Linked DNA regions of Alkalihalobacterium alkalinitrilicum. The protein of the gene in region 2 binds, or shares a complex with, the protein of the main gene of each other region. Links are inferred from orthologs where the notes say so. Each region holds a gene or a part of one and is shown on either strand. Other genes may lie near its edges.

Region 1 (12,243 bases), 1.8 Mb from region 2 along the record:
GTTGCGAAATATCAGAAGGCAAGAGTTGCGGTCGTTTGATGAGATTAAAGATGAAACGAGTCGTCTTGCCATTTCAACAAGCCACCCGTTATGGTTAGTAAAACGCCTGATTAAACAGTATGGAACAGAAGTGGCCGAACAAATCTGTTTGACCAATTTGCAACCCCCTCAAGTAACGGTTCGTGTCAATCAAACGAAAGTTACTGTGGATGAAGCAATGGAGCTTCTTCAAGGAGAAGGCGTTGATGTGGAGCGTGGCCATCTTTCTGACGATGCCCTTATTATAAAGAAAGGAAACGTCACACATACGAATGCTTTTCAAAACGGGATCTTTACCATTCAAGATGAAAGTTCGATGCTAGTAGCTAGAGCCCTTGGTCTAAAAGAAGGTATGAACGTATTAGATTGTTGTGCGGCACCAGGAGGGAAATCAACACACCTTGCTGAGCGAATGAATGATAATGGACGAGTAGTTGCTCTTGATTTACATGAACATAAAGTGAAATTAATTGATCAACTAAGCAATCGTCTTGATTTAAAATCTGTCCAAGGAATGGCAATGGATGCACGTCTGGCAAGTTCTCATTTTGAGAATGAGAGCTTTGACGCGATCTTAGTCGATGCTCCTTGTTCAGGTTTAGGAGTCATTCGGAGAAAGCCTGATATAAAATGGACAAAAAATGCTAAAGATATTGAGGCTATACAAAAAATTCAAAAAGAAATATTAACAGCCGTTGTTCCGCTATTAAAACAAGGTGGGCGGCTTGTTTATAGCACATGTACGATCGACAATTCCGAAAATGAAGAAATGATACAATGGTTTTTAGATCATTTTAACGAATTTACGATGGATCCATCACTTAACGATCGTTTACCAGATCATGTATCAATTAATGTGGAAATGAATGAGGGTAGTTTAACCATTTTGCCACACCATTTTCAAACAGACGGATTTTTTATAACCTCAATGATCAAACGGTAAATCAATGAAAATGAGGACATGAAGGGAGTTCTTATGGAGGATAAAAAAATAGAAGCAAAGTTGGTCGAAACTGGAAACTTACCTTCCATTTATTCGCTTCAATTTAATGAATTAAAACAGTGGTTGCAAGAAAATAATGAGCCTGCATTTAGAGCTGGACAAATTTATGAGTGGCTTTATAGCAAACGGGTGGAATCTTTTGAGGAAATGACGAATTTATCCAAAGAACTACGTATGAAGCTAGTAGAGCAATTTAATTTAACCACATTAAAAACGGTGACGAAACAAGAATCGAGTGACGGGACAATTAAATTTTTGTTTGAACTTCATGATGGTTATTCGATCGAAACGGTTATTATGCGTCATAACTATGGTAATAGTGTTTGTGTAACGACTCAAGTTGGTTGTCGAATTGGTTGTACGTTTTGTGCTTCAACACTAGGGGGGCTTAAACGTAACCTAGAAGCTGGAGAAATTGTCGCCCAAGTGCTAGAGGCCCAACGCGCAATTGATGAAGTTGATGAACGAGTCAGTTCTGTAGTCGTCATGGGAATTGGGGAGCCATTTGATAATTACGAAGCACTCGTTTCATTCTTAAGAACAATCAACCATGACAAAGGATTAAATATTGGCGCACGGCATATTACAGTTTCAACGAGTGGCATCGTTCCATATATTTATAAGTTTGCTGATGAAGGGATGCAAATTAATTTTGCAATTTCACTTCATGCTCCAAATACAGAACTACGTTCAAAACTTATGCCGATCAATCGAGCATATTCGTTACCTAAACTAATGGAGTCTATTGATTATTATACGAATAAAACAGGACGTCGCGTTACGTTTGAGTATGGTTTATTTGGAGGCGTGAATGATCAAGCGGAACACGCTGAAGAATTGGCTGATTTAATTAAAAATCTAAAATGTCATGTAAACTTAATTCCGGTAAATTTTGTACTAGAAAGGGATTATAAGCGGACACCTAAAGAGCAAATCTTTGCTTTTGAAAAAATTCTAAAAGATCGTGGTGTTAATGTAACGATCAGGAGAGAGCAAGGACATGACATAGATGCTGCTTGTGGGCAGCTCCGAGCGAAGGAGCGTAAAGAGGAGACGAGGTGAAGAATTCATGAAGTATGCATTTAATACGAGTGTAGGAAGAGTGAGACCCCATAATGAAGATAGTGGAGGAATTTTCCTACACCCTAAAGGAGCCGTTTTGGCAATAGTTGCAGATGGTATGGGGGGGCACCAAGCTGGTGACGTTGCAAGTCAAATGACAAGTGATATTCTACAACAAAGATGGTTAGCTACATCAGAGTTACGGAAACCAACTGAAATTGAACAATGGATACGAGAATCGATTGAGGTTGTTAATGAAACCTTGTTTATGCATGCTAAAGAAAATCGAGACTGTCAAGGGATGGGGACAACGGTCGTTGTTGCTGTTTGTACGAATGATTTCGTATCTTTAGGTCATGTTGGAGATAGTCGTGGATATTTGCTAAACAGATGTGGATTTCAACAGAAAACTTCTGACCATTCTTTAGTCAATGAACTCGTCCGAACAGGTCAAATCACAGTTGAACAAGCGGAGCACCATCCGAGAAAAAACGTGCTTCTTCGTGCGCTTGGAACAGAACCTACCATCAAAATTGATGTAGAAACGGTCGATTGGGAAGAAAATGATACGATTATACTTTGTTCAGATGGGCTTTCAAATAAAGTAACGGATCTTGAGATCGAGGAGTTGCTCCAAACTAAAGGTCATAGCGTTAACGAAAAGGTAGACAAGCTTATAAAGATGGCGAATGAACGTGGAGGAGAAGACAATATTACCGTAGCGATTGTCCACTATACTCATGACCGTCAGGAACAGGGGTGACGTTTATGATAGGTACACGCATTAACGGTCGTTATCACATTTTAGAAACGATTGGCGGCGGCGGAATGGCATTTGTGTATAAAGCACGTGATGTTATTTTGGATCGTATCGTTGCTGTTAAAGTTTTACAGCCACAATTTTCAAGAGATGAACAGTTTATTAAGCGATTTAGACGTGAAGCTCAAGCGGCTACAAGTCTAGCACATCCGAATGTTGTTAGTATATTTGATGTTGGAGAAGAAGAAGATTTATACTATATCGTAATGGAATACGTAGAGGGACCAACATTAAAAGAATTAATTCAAGACCGTGGAGCCCTTTCACTTGATGAAACTATTGATATTATGTCCCAAGTTACATCAGCAATTGCTCACGCACATGCAAATCAAATAGTTCATCGGGATATTAAACCGCATAATATATTGATTAGTAAGAATGGTGAAGCAAAAGTTACTGATTTTGGTATTGCGCGTGCAATGTCAAGCGCGACGATTACTCATACTAATTCTGTTATGGGGTCCGTCCATTATCTATCACCTGAACAAGCAAGAGGTGGAGTTGTTACTTACAAGTCAGATATTTACTCTCTAGGAATTGTTCTTTATGAGATGGTAACGGGTCAGGTTCCTTTCTCGGGAGATACAGCGGTAACAATTGCTTTAAAACATCTTCAAAATGATGTTCCCTCCCCAAGACAAATCAATCGATTGATCCCGCAAAGTGTTGAGAATATTATTCTACGTTCTACTGCAAAAGATGCATTTCATCGATATGAAAGTGCTTTAGAAATGGGGGAGGATCTAGAAACAGCTTTAGATTCGTCACGTGCAAATGAACCCAAATTTACAGCTTCGGATGATGATGATGATGTCACAAAAGCGATTCCAGTCATTAAAGATCAAGGTCATTTAGAAAATTTAGATAAAACGATAGAAGTTAAGCCTTTAGATAATAAAACTGAGAAAAAAAAGCCTGCCAAACCACCAGAAAAGAAAAAAAAGAAAAAACGTTGGTTAACGACGTTACTCGTTATATTTTTCTTAATTATTGGCTCAGGAATAGCTGCTTTTGCCATTTTTCCAACTCTTTTAAAAGTAGATGAAGTAGAAGTTATCGATGTCATCGGTAACGAAATTCAAGAAGCTGAAGATTTGTTAGACGACCTTGGCCTTATCGTAGTACAGGAAAGAATTCCTGATGATGAAGTTCAAGCAGATCATGTTATACGTCAAGATCCTGCGGGGGGATCAGTGGTAAAAGTAGGGAGTACGGTGAAGTTGTTCGTAAGTGAAGGTCAAGAAAAGTATGAAATGCCTAATGTTGTCGGTATGCAAAGAGATCGAGCAGAGCGCATCTTGATTGATTTCGAGAATATCGAGTATCAGGAACGGCAATCGGATGAACCGCCAGGGATTATTTTAACACAAGAACCACAATCAGGCACTCATATCATTGCCGAAGAAACGACGGTTTATTTAACATATAGTGTTGAGCAAACTATAACTTTAAATAATTTACGAGGATTAACAGAACAAGAAGCGTATAATTACTTAGATGGAGAAGGTCTTTTAGCAAATGTAACATATGAACACTCGAATAATGTACAAAAAGATCATATCATTTCGCAGTCCCCAAGTGCTTTTACACAAGTTAGGAAAGGTTCAGAAGTAGCAATCACAGTTTCAAAAGGTCCTGAGCCGCAAAAACCAGTGGAGCCGAAAGAAGAAGAAAAAGAACCAACGAAAACGATTACCAGTGTACTTCCAGTTCAAGTAGATGAAGGAGATTCACCGCATATATTGATACGTTATGAAGATGCTACGACAGATGGGGAAAAAGTATTTTTTGATGATACGATTACAGAGTCTGTAACATTTCGAATTCCGTTAACAGTTACGCCAACTATAGATGGTTCTTATAAACTTTACATCGATGGAGAACTTTATAATACGTATGATTACACGTACTAACAATTTATTTAATAATGAGGCTGTTTTCATAAAAATAATGGAAATAACTCAACAGGCGTTGGTTGTATTAATGGCCAATTCTGAATGAAGAGTCTAATCAGTAGGAGACAGTCTCAAAGATCAGGAGGATTTCATGCCAGAAGGAAGAATAGTTAAAGCCCTGAGTGGCTTCTATTATGTCCACAATGAAGAGGGTATGTTTCAATGTCGTGGTCGAGGTGTTTTTCGTAATCAAAACATTAAGCCACTTGTTGGTGATTTTGTTCATTTTGAAGCAGAAAACCGAACAGACGGCTATATTTTGGACATTTTTGAACGTGAAAATGAAATGATTCGTCCACCAATTGCAAATATCGATCAGGCTATTTTAGTTTTTTCCGCTTTAGAGCCTGATTTTAGCCCGCTTTTATTAAATCGTTTTTTAGTCCATATCGAAGCTCACTATATTGAACCACTTATTTGTATAAGCAAAGTCGATTTATTAGACGATATTAAACAGCAAAAAATTATAAAATACAAAAGTGATTATGAGAGTATTGGTTACCAGGTGATTATGACATCGATAGAAACGAAGGAAGGGATTGGAAATGTCATCCCGTTCTTAAAGGATAAAGTAACTGTTATCGCAGGACAATCAGGAGTAGGGAAGTCATCATTACTAAATACTTTACATCCTGAATTAAATATTGAGACGAATGAAATATCCACTCATTTAGGACGTGGTAAACATACGACGAGACACGTTGAATTATTAGCAGTCGGAGAAGGTTTGGTTGCAGATACCCCTGGATTTAGTTCGTTAGATTTTGTCGGGATTGAAGCAGAAGATTTGTCCTTATATTTCCCAGAAATGAAAGAAAGAATGGGAGCTTGTAAATTCCGTGGGTGCACTCATACGAGTGAACCGAAATGTGCAGTGAAGGCAGCGGTTGAAGCAGAAGATATTCTAGAATATCGGTATGAACATTATTTACAGTTTTTAGATGAAATAAAAAGCCAAAAGCGGAGGTATTAATCATGATAAAAATAGCACCCTCGATTTTATCAGCAAATTTTGCAAAACTTGGAGAAGAGGTTAAAGATGTGGAACGTGGAGGTGCGGATTATATCCATATCGATGTGATGGACGGTCATTTTGTTCCGAATATTACAATTGGACCCTTAATTGTAGAAGCGATCCGACCAGTTACAACACTTCCACTAGATGTTCATTTAATGATTGAAAATCCTGATTTATATATTCCTCAATTTGCAAGTGCAGGTGCAGATATTATCACCGTTCATGTTGAAGCTTGTCCGCATCTTCATCGAACCGTTCACCTGATTAAAGAACATGGTGTCAAAGCGGGAGTAGTCTTAAATCCTGCCACTCCTGTAGATACAATCCAACATGTCATTAGTGACCTAGACATGGTGTTGTTAATGACTGTAAACCCTGGTTTCGGGGGGCAAAAATTCATACATAGTGTATTACCGAAAATTACTGCTGTATCTGAAATGGCTAAATCAAAAAAACTAAATATTGATGTTGAAGTAGATGGTGGAGTTAACGAAGAAACAGCAAAATTATGTATCGAAGCTGGTGCCAATGTATTAGTTGCAGGTTCAGCTATCTATAATAAAGATGATCGTTCTGCGGCTATTCAAGCGATTAGAGGATGAAGAACATACCTCCTCCAAATCGATTAATGAAAAAATGGTTTGTCCTATTTCTTAAACCAAGTTGCATAAGAGTGGTAGTTTTGCATATGAATGGTTGTAGGGTAGAACTAAATGGTGAAACTCAGTGGGGAACTCACATGAAAAAAAAGGGTACTATTTTGTCAGTGATGAATATACTAGTATAAATGAGCATTCATGAAATCATCCTTCATTTATTCGTTAGTCGGTAGCAATTCATGTTGAGGAGGAGGAGCTATGAAATTTTATACGATCAAGCTGCCTAAATTTATTGGCGGGTTTGTAAGAGCGATCCTAGGTTCGTTTAAAAAAAATTAAGAATCCAAAAATGCACCGTACCTGCCTAAAGACGGTGCATTATTTGGTTTGAAAAAACACTCTTTTGATTAAATAATTCTAGGAAAAATACAAAAAAACAAGAGGTCGACAAGTGTCAGCCTCTTGTTTCTTCAACGAAGCATGAAAGGACTTCGTTTAGTCTACACTGATAGTAGACATAATTCTTATACGCGTTCTACTTTACCAGACTTTAATGCACGAGCTGAAACATAAACTCGCTTCGGTTTGCCGTCAACTAAAATACGAACCTTTTGAACGTTAGCTCCCCATTTGCGCTTTGTTTTATTCAACGCGTGTGAACGCTGGTTTCCTGTGCGTGCTTGTCTACCAGTAATATAACATTTACGTGCCATAATACGCACCTCCTTAAACCCAATTAATCCAACCGAAATTTTTGTTCGGTTTTTAATTCATACTCGAATATCTTAGCATAGGGATTTTTATAATGCAACAGTTTCCAACTAATATTCAGTAAATATAACGAATCAAAACTTAACTTTATCAATGGATGTTTCTTGACAGCAACTTTCAGTAGAGTTAGCTTTTAAATTAAGGGATAGTATAGTAAAATGACGATACCCAAACATATTATAAAAGGGGGACATGTTAATGCCTGTAGAATTAAAAACACAAATGGGAGTTATTGATGTTTCTAAAGATGTTGTTGCAACAATAGCTGGTGGAGCTGCTGTCGATTGTTATGGAATCGTAGGAATGGCTTCGCAAAAACAATTAAAAGATGGTTTAAGTGAAATCTTAGGGAAAGAAAACTTTCAACGTGGTGTCATCATTCGAGAAGAAAATGAAGAAATTCATATTGATATGTACATCATTGTAAGTTATGGTACAAAAATTTCTGAAGTAGCTCATAATGTGCAAACGAAAGTGAAGTACCAACTAGAGAAAATGTTAGGTTTGGTTGTAGACTCAGTGAACATTTTTGTTCAAGGGGTGCGAGTGATCAACCCTTAAGTGAGTTAGGAGGAAAGATTTGTGTCAACAAATGGAATTGAGGCAATTCAATTAGCGCAAATGTTTATTCAAGGTGGCGCTAATTTAACAAAACATGCAAAAATCGTTGACTCATTGAATGTGTTTCCTGTGCCAGACGGCGATACGGGAACAAATATGAATTTGACGATTACTTCTGGAGTAAAAGAAGTTAGACAAGCATCGCAACAAAGTATTGCTGTAGTTGCCCAAGCATTTTCTAAAGGACTCTTAATGGGTGCGAGAGGTAACTCTGGTGTTATTTTATCCCAGCTTTTTAGGGGGTTTGCTAAAGGTGTCGAAGGAAAAACAACAATGGGTGGTAAGGACTTAGCGGTTGCTCTCGAATTAGGAGTGACAACAGCTTATAAGGCTGTAATGAAGCCAGTTGAAGGAACGATATTAACAGTGGCAAAAGATAGCGCTAAAGCAGCTGAAAAAGCTGCGAAAAAAAGTGAAGATCCAATCTCAGTAATGGAATACGTATTAACAGAGGCCAAAGCTTCTTTAAAACGGACACCAGATTTGTTGCCTGTTTTAAAAGAGGTGGGAGTTGTTGATTCGGGTGGACAAGGTCTTGTTTATATTTACGAAGGGTTCCTAGCGGTCTTAAAAGGTGAAACAATTTCAGGCCAAGAAGTGGAAACGCCTTCAATGGAAGACCTCGTTAAAGTTGAACATCATAACGCTCAAAGTATGTTAGCTACCGAAGATATTGAATTTGGCTATTGTACTGAAGTGATGGTTAAGTTCGACGAGGAAAAATTAAGACTAACACCTTTTAGTGAAAATGATTTCCGACAAGAATTAAATTCATTTGGTGATTCTCTTCTTGTTGTTTCCGATGATGACTTGCTAAAAGTACATATTCACGCCGAGTCACCTGGTGAAATTCTAAATCGAGCACAACGTTTTGGAAACTTAATCAATATTAAAATTGAAAATATGAGAGAACAACATACTCATTTATTAGATGAAACGAAAGCGGTTTATGGTGATGAAGCGGTTAGCCAAATTCCAACAGAAAAGAATGAGTATGGGGTCGTTACGGTATCGATGGGCGATGGAATTGAAGATTTATTTAAAGGGCTTGGGGCAAGCGTGGTCATACCAGGCGGACAAACGATGAATCCAAGTACAGAAGATATTGTTTCCGCAATACATAAAGCAAATGCTCATAAAGTGATTGTGCTTCCGAATAACGGCAATATTATTATGGCAGCTGAACAAGCTGCAGAGGTAGCAGATGCTGAAGTTATTGTTATTCCTTCCAAGTCTGTACCTGAAGGGTTAGCGGCGCTGCTTGCATTTAATCCTTTAACTTCCCTCGATAACAACGGGACAACCATGACGGATGCGATGGCAGGTGTAAAAACAGGGCAAGTCACATATGCTGTTCGTGATACGAATATGGACGGTATCGAAATTAAAAAAGATGACTATATGGGAATTTCTGAAAAAGAAATTGTTTCTGCTGGTTCATCTTTAGTTGATGTAACAAAACAATTGTTACAAGTTATGTTAGACGAAGATTCCGAAATTTTAACGGTTATCTGGGGAGTAGGAGCAACTGAAGATACAGTAGCTGATATAACTTCTTTCGTGAATGAAAAATTTGAAGATGTAGATGTAGAAATTCATGAAGGTAAACAACCTTTGTATTCGTTTATATTAGCAGTTGAATAAGATCATAATTAATGAGGCTGACTCTAAGTTTCTGTGCGCTCTACTCTTACACGGTATTTCATTTTCGTGTAGAGATGCCTAGCACTTTGCTTTTGGTCAACCTCATTTTTAAAGTGAGGTGAAAGGATTGAAGTACCGTACAGTGTTTGACATTATTGGTCCAATCATGATAGGTCCATCTAGTTCTCATACTGCAGGAGCTGCAAGAATTGGTCGCGTGGCTCGAACGTTGTTTGGCAGAGAACCAAAATGGGCCAATATTTACTTTTATGGATCTTTTTCAAAAACGTATAAAGGTCATGGTACCGATGTGGCAATTGTAGGTGGTCTTTTAGATTTTGATACTTTTGATAAACGTATTACAAGTGCCATTCAAATTTCCAAAACAAAAGGAATTGAAATTAATTTTTATGAAGAGGAAGCGGTGACAGATCATCCGAATACGGCAAAAATTATTCTTGGTGATGAAACAGATAAATTGGAGTTAGTTGGGATATCCATTGGTGGCGGAAAAATAGAAGTTATTCAACTCAACGGTTTCGACTTAAGACTTTCAGGTAATCATCCCGCAATACTTGTTGTGCATAACGACCGCTATGGTGTCATTGCGAGTGTATCCAATATATTAGCCAAATACCAAATTAATATTGGTCATATGGAAGTATCAAGAAAGGAAAAAGGACAAGAAGCTCTTATGGTTATTGAAGTTGATCAAAATGTAGACGAGTCTTTACTAAAAGAGATGGAAGCTTTACCTAATATTCATAAAGTGACTAAAATCCATGACTAGTAAATTGGAGGTTAATGATGTTTCGAAATGTTGCGGAATTAATTGAGTTAGCAGAGTCCAATCAAATTCCAATTTCTGAAGTGATGATTAAGCAAGAGATGGAAGTATCGGAAAAAAGTCAAGAAGCCGTATTTTCTTTAATGGAAAAAAACCTCGATATTATGGAAGAAGCAGTGAATCGAGGAATAAAAGAAAACATTAAATCCGTATCGGGTCTAACTGGCGGTGATGCTGTTTTATTACAAACATACATCCAATCAGGAAAGTCACTTTCTGGAGATGTTGTTTTAGATGCAGTAAGTAAAGCTATTGCAACAAATGAAGTCAATGCTGCGATGGGAACGATTTGTGCAACACCAACAGCAGGTTCCGCAGGTGTCGTGCCTGGCACATTATTTGGATTGCAAAATAAACTTAATCCGACAAAAGAACAAAAAGTAAGGTTTCTTTTTACAGCAGGGGCCTTTGGGTTTGTGGTAGCTAATAATGCTTCCATTTCAGGAGCGGCAGGTGGATGTCAAGCTGAGGTAGGATCTGCAACAGGTATGGCAGCAGCAGCGATCGTTGAGTTAGCTGGTGGAACACCAAGTCAATCTGCTGAAGCGATGGCTATTGCTTTAAAGAATATGCTCGGACTCGTTTGTGATCCAGTCGCAGGTCTCGTGGAAGTTCCCTGTGTAAAAAGAAATGCAATAGGAGCATCGATTGCCATTGTTGCTGCTGATATGGCATTAGCAGGTATCACAAGTCGGATTCCGTGTGATGAAGTGATCGATGCGATGTACAAAATAGGGCAGACGATGCCTATTGCTTTGCGCGAAACAGCACAAGGTGGATTAGCGGCTACCCCAACTGGCCGAGAGTTAGAAGCTAAAATATTTGGGATTTCTCTTGATAAAAAATGAGTCATTTAGTACAACCTGTAACCATATTAAAGGGAGTAGGAGAAGAAACTGGAAAACAGTTGGGGAATTTAGGAATTCATACGGTTGGAGATTTGCTAGAATATTTTCCGTTTCGTTATGAAGATTATCGAATAAGAGAAATACATGAAGTACAACACGATGAAAGAGTAACGATCGCAGGGATCGTTCATAGTGAGCCAACCGTAAGGTATTTCGGTAAAAAGAAAACAAGACTATCTGTCCGGGTATTAATCGACAATGTACTGATTACAGCTGTCTTTTTTAATCAAGGATTTATAAAAAAACAATTACAGATTGGCAGTTCTATTACTCTAACAGGTAAATGGGATCGTCACCGTTTGACCTTAACAGTGAACGAATTTAAGCTTGGTGACGTAACTCGACAAGATGAAATAGCACCAGTTTATTCTGTTGGAGGAAACCTAAAGATGGCCACGTTAAAAAAAATAATCTATCAGGGACTAAAGGAGTATTCTAATGAAATTCCAGAAATACTCCCTCCTTTTATTTTAAAAAAGTATAAATTACTATCCAAAAAAGATGCTGTCCTAAGGTTACACTATCCACAAACATTGGAACTGGTCAAACAAGCTCGGCGACGAATGGTCTACGAAGAATTTCTCCTTTTTCAATTAAAAATGCAATCGTTTCGTAAGTTTAAGCGAGAACAGACAAAAGGTCTACCGATGCCGATTGAACGTGAAAAAGTTGAACAATTTATTCAGACCTTACCGTTTCCCCTAACAGGAGCACAACAGAGAGTCGTTAAAGAAATTATGAAAGACTTGGTATCTGATTATCGGATGAACCGCTTGTTACAAGGAGATGTTGGCTCAGGAAAAACAGTTGTAGCAGCTATTGCCATGTATGCAACGGTTCAAGCAAGTTTTCAAGCCGCTTTAATGGTGCCAACCGAAATTCTAGCGGAACAACATGTTAGTTCCATTACGGAATTATTATCTCCATACGGTATAGAAGTCGCACTTCTATCAGGG
Region 2 (2,877 bases):
AGGAGCAGCATATGTAACATCTCGTTCTTTTGATTCATCTACTGGATATTTCGGTTCTCCAAGACTGTAATCGATAAACTCTAAGACTAGATTGCCTGTAAAATCCTGAATCGGTGAGATGTCTTGAAACATTTCTCGTAAACCCTCATCAAGAAACCATTGATAAGAAGCTGTTTGAATTTCAATTAAGTTTGGTAATTCCAATACTTCTTTAATTCTCGCATAACTTCTTCGTTGGCGGTGGCGTCCATACTGAACTAGTTGACCTGTCAACTGATTCACCCCTCAAATCTCGCTTATTATAATGTTCTTCGTACAATGGATCAAAACCCAATTGAACTAAAAGAAAAGATGGATAATATTGTTATCACACCTACTTCTTACCATTACGACGATTATATAAGTATAACCAACCATTTCCAAAATATACAATAAATTTGTATTGATTTTTAATGTACAATGTGCATAAAAATTGGCGGTTATACGCATTAAATAACAATAACACAACAGATAGATATAGTCAATTTTTTTCTGCCTGAATGATAAAATAACCTTTTTTCTTTTGAACTACTTCAACGTTTGTATAGAGTATTTTTAGTTTTTCAATTGCGGATGGAGCTCCTTGTTTTTTCTGAATAACAACCCACAACTGCCCTCCCGAAACTAATTTGGAATATGCTTGTTCAAAGATCTGATGCACAGTCGATTTCCCAGCACGAATAGGTGGGTTCGTTAAAATGGCTGCAAAATTATCTTTTTCAATCGCTTCAAATAAATTGCTTTGGATCACTTTTATATTGGTGATTTTATTATCCGTCGCATTTTCTTTTGTTAACTCTACTGCTCGTTCATTTATATCTGCCATGTACACCGTTAGTGCCTTGTTCTCTTTCGCTAACGCTAATCCGATTGGCCCATATCCACACCCCATGTCTAGAATATCCCCTTTAACCTCAGGAAAAGTAAACGCATCTAGTAACAAGCGGCTCCCAAAATCAACTTCACGCTTCGAAAACACTCCAGCGTCAGAAGTAAATTTTAGGGTACTTCCTCTCAAGTCAAATACAAATGTACTTCGATTACTTTCAACACTTGGTTTTTCAGAAAAATAATGATTGGTCATTTAAACAACCCCACAATTCAAATTACATCTTTTTATTTTTACTTCTCTAGTTTTTTTTATACTGATAGATTGAATAATAAATTCATCTATTATTTGCTAAGTACCTAATCAGTAGAATAAATCGTTAACTTTTCGTAAACTACAAAAAAACTGGGTGCGGCTTAGCCTCACCCAGTCTTCTTTATTAAACTGAATTACTTAACTTCTACAGAAGCACCAGCATCTTCAAGTTTAGTTTTCATTTCTTCAGCTTCGTCTTTAGAAACGCCTTCTTTAATTGGAGCTGGAGCACCGTCTACCACACCTTTAGCTTCTTTTAAGCCAAGACCAGTGATTTCACGTACAACTTTGATAACATTGATTTTAGATCCGCCAGCGCTTGTAAGAATTACGTCAAATTCTGTTTGCTCAGCAGCAGCGTCAGCACCAGCAGCGCCACCCATAACTGCTACAGGAGCAGCTGCAGTTACGCCAAACTCTTCCTCGATTGCTTTTACTAAATCGTTTAATTCTAATACAGTCATTTCTTTGATTGCTTCTAAGATTTGCTCTTTACTCATGATAAATCCTCCTAATCAGATCTTTAGTATTTTATCCAAAACTTAAGTTTCCGTAACAATTATGCACCTTGTTCTTCTTTTTGATCAGCAACAGCTTTTGTAGCCAATGCAAAGTTACGAACTGGAGCTTGAAGTACACTAAGCAACATAGAAAGTAAACCTTCGCGAGAAGGAAGTTCTGCTAAAGCTTTCACTTCTTCCACTGTTGCAATACGACCTTCGATTACACCAGCTTTAATTTCAAGAGCTTCATGTTTCTTTGCGAACTCATTGATAATTTTTGCAGGCGCAACAACATCTTCACCACCAAAAGCGATTGCAGTTGGCCCAACTAGTTGTGCGTCTAAGTCAGATAATTCTACTTCAGCTGTCGCACGACGTGCCATCGTATTTTTATATACTTTGAACTCAACGCCTGCTTCACGAAGTTGTTTACGAAGTTCAGTAACTTCAGCTACGTTTAATCCACGATAGTCAACGATAATAGTTGACTTGCTGTCGCGAAGTTTATTCGCAATTTCAGTTACAACCTCTTGTTTTTTTGCAAGTACGCTCATTCTTACACCTCCTATGGTTTTTCATACCGTTCAGAAGCCAATATAAAAACCTCCGCATATAGACATACGGAGGTCATATTAGTCATAGAAATAACTTAAATGACAACCTCGGTAGGAAATTAAGCGTTTAACGCTCCTACTGTCTACGGTATGGATTGCTATTAACATTTTCAATCAATAGAACACTTAAAGAAGTATACTCTATCGATCGATCAGTGTCAACATTTATTTTGCAACAGAACCTACGTTAACTTTCACACCAGGACCCATTGTAGATGCAACAGCAACGTTCTTCATGTATGTTCCTTTTGCTGCAGCAGGTTTAACTTTCATTAGAGTATCAACAATTGTAGATAAGTTCTCAACTAGCTTATTTGTTTCAAAAGAAACTTTACCAATTGGGCAGTGGATATTTCCAGCTTTATCTACACGGTACTCTACTTTACCAGCCTTAATTTCATTCACAGCTTTTTCTACATCGAAAGTTACTGTTCCTGTTTTAGGGTTTGGCATTAAACCTTTTGGTCCTAGTACACGACCAAGTTTACCAACTTGACCCATCATATCAGGAGTTGCAACGATTACATCAAAATCAAACCAACCTTGGTTGATTTTGTTAATGTAGTCTTCATCTCCA

The links.
Region 1: rplL (region 2) and rpmB share a complex: the UniProt entries of both Escherichia coli proteins name them as parts of the 50S ribosomal subunit. The link is inferred for Alkalihalobacterium alkalinitrilicum from one-to-one orthologs.

What each region holds. Positions count from the first base shown.
Region 1 is NZ_KV917368.1:5,402,511-5,414,753, forward strand. The notes cover bases 5,616-8,508. They hold rpmB (50S ribosomal protein L28), read right to left. Parts: upstream 7,210-8,508; coding sequence 7,021-7,209; downstream 5,616-7,020. Other genes in these bases: rsgA (ribosome small subunit-dependent GTPase A), read left to right, coding at 5,616-5,852; rpe (ribulose-phosphate 3-epimerase), read left to right, coding at 5,855-6,499; spoVM (stage V sporulation protein SpoVM), read left to right, coding at 6,755-6,835; BK574_RS26170 (Asp23/Gls24 family envelope stress response protein), read left to right, coding at 7,466-7,828; BK574_RS26175 (DAK2 domain-containing protein), read left to right, coding at 7,850-8,508. Also shown: 16S rRNA (cytosine(967)-C(5))-methyltransferase RsmB, read left to right, coding at 1-982; dual-specificity RNA methyltransferase RlmN, read left to right, coding at 1,016-2,104; BK574_RS26135 (Stp1/IreP family PP2C-type Ser/Thr phosphatase), read left to right, coding at 2,112-2,867; pknB (Stk1 family PASTA domain-containing Ser/Thr kinase), read left to right, coding at 2,873-4,837; more of rsgA, read left to right, coding at 4,971-5,615; more of BK574_RS26175, read left to right, coding at 8,509-9,532; sdaAB (L-serine ammonia-lyase, iron-sulfur-dependent subunit beta), read left to right, coding at 9,660-10,322; sdaAA (L-serine ammonia-lyase, iron-sulfur-dependent, subunit alpha), read left to right, coding at 10,340-11,227; ATP-dependent DNA helicase RecG, read left to right, coding at 11,224-12,243.
Region 2 is NZ_KV917368.1:3,613,482-3,616,358, forward strand. It holds rplL (50S ribosomal protein L7/L12), read right to left. Parts: upstream 1,684-2,877; coding sequence 1,318-1,683; downstream 1-1,317. Other genes in the region: rpoB (DNA-directed RNA polymerase subunit beta), read right to left, coding at 1-273; BK574_RS17550 (class I SAM-dependent methyltransferase), read right to left, coding at 521-1,123; rplJ (50S ribosomal protein L10), read right to left, coding at 1,743-2,240; rplA (50S ribosomal protein L1), read right to left, coding at 2,466-2,877. UniProt on the Escherichia coli protein: The binding site for several of the GTPase factors involved in protein synthesis (IF-2, EF-Tu, EF-G and RF3). Is thus essential for accurate translation.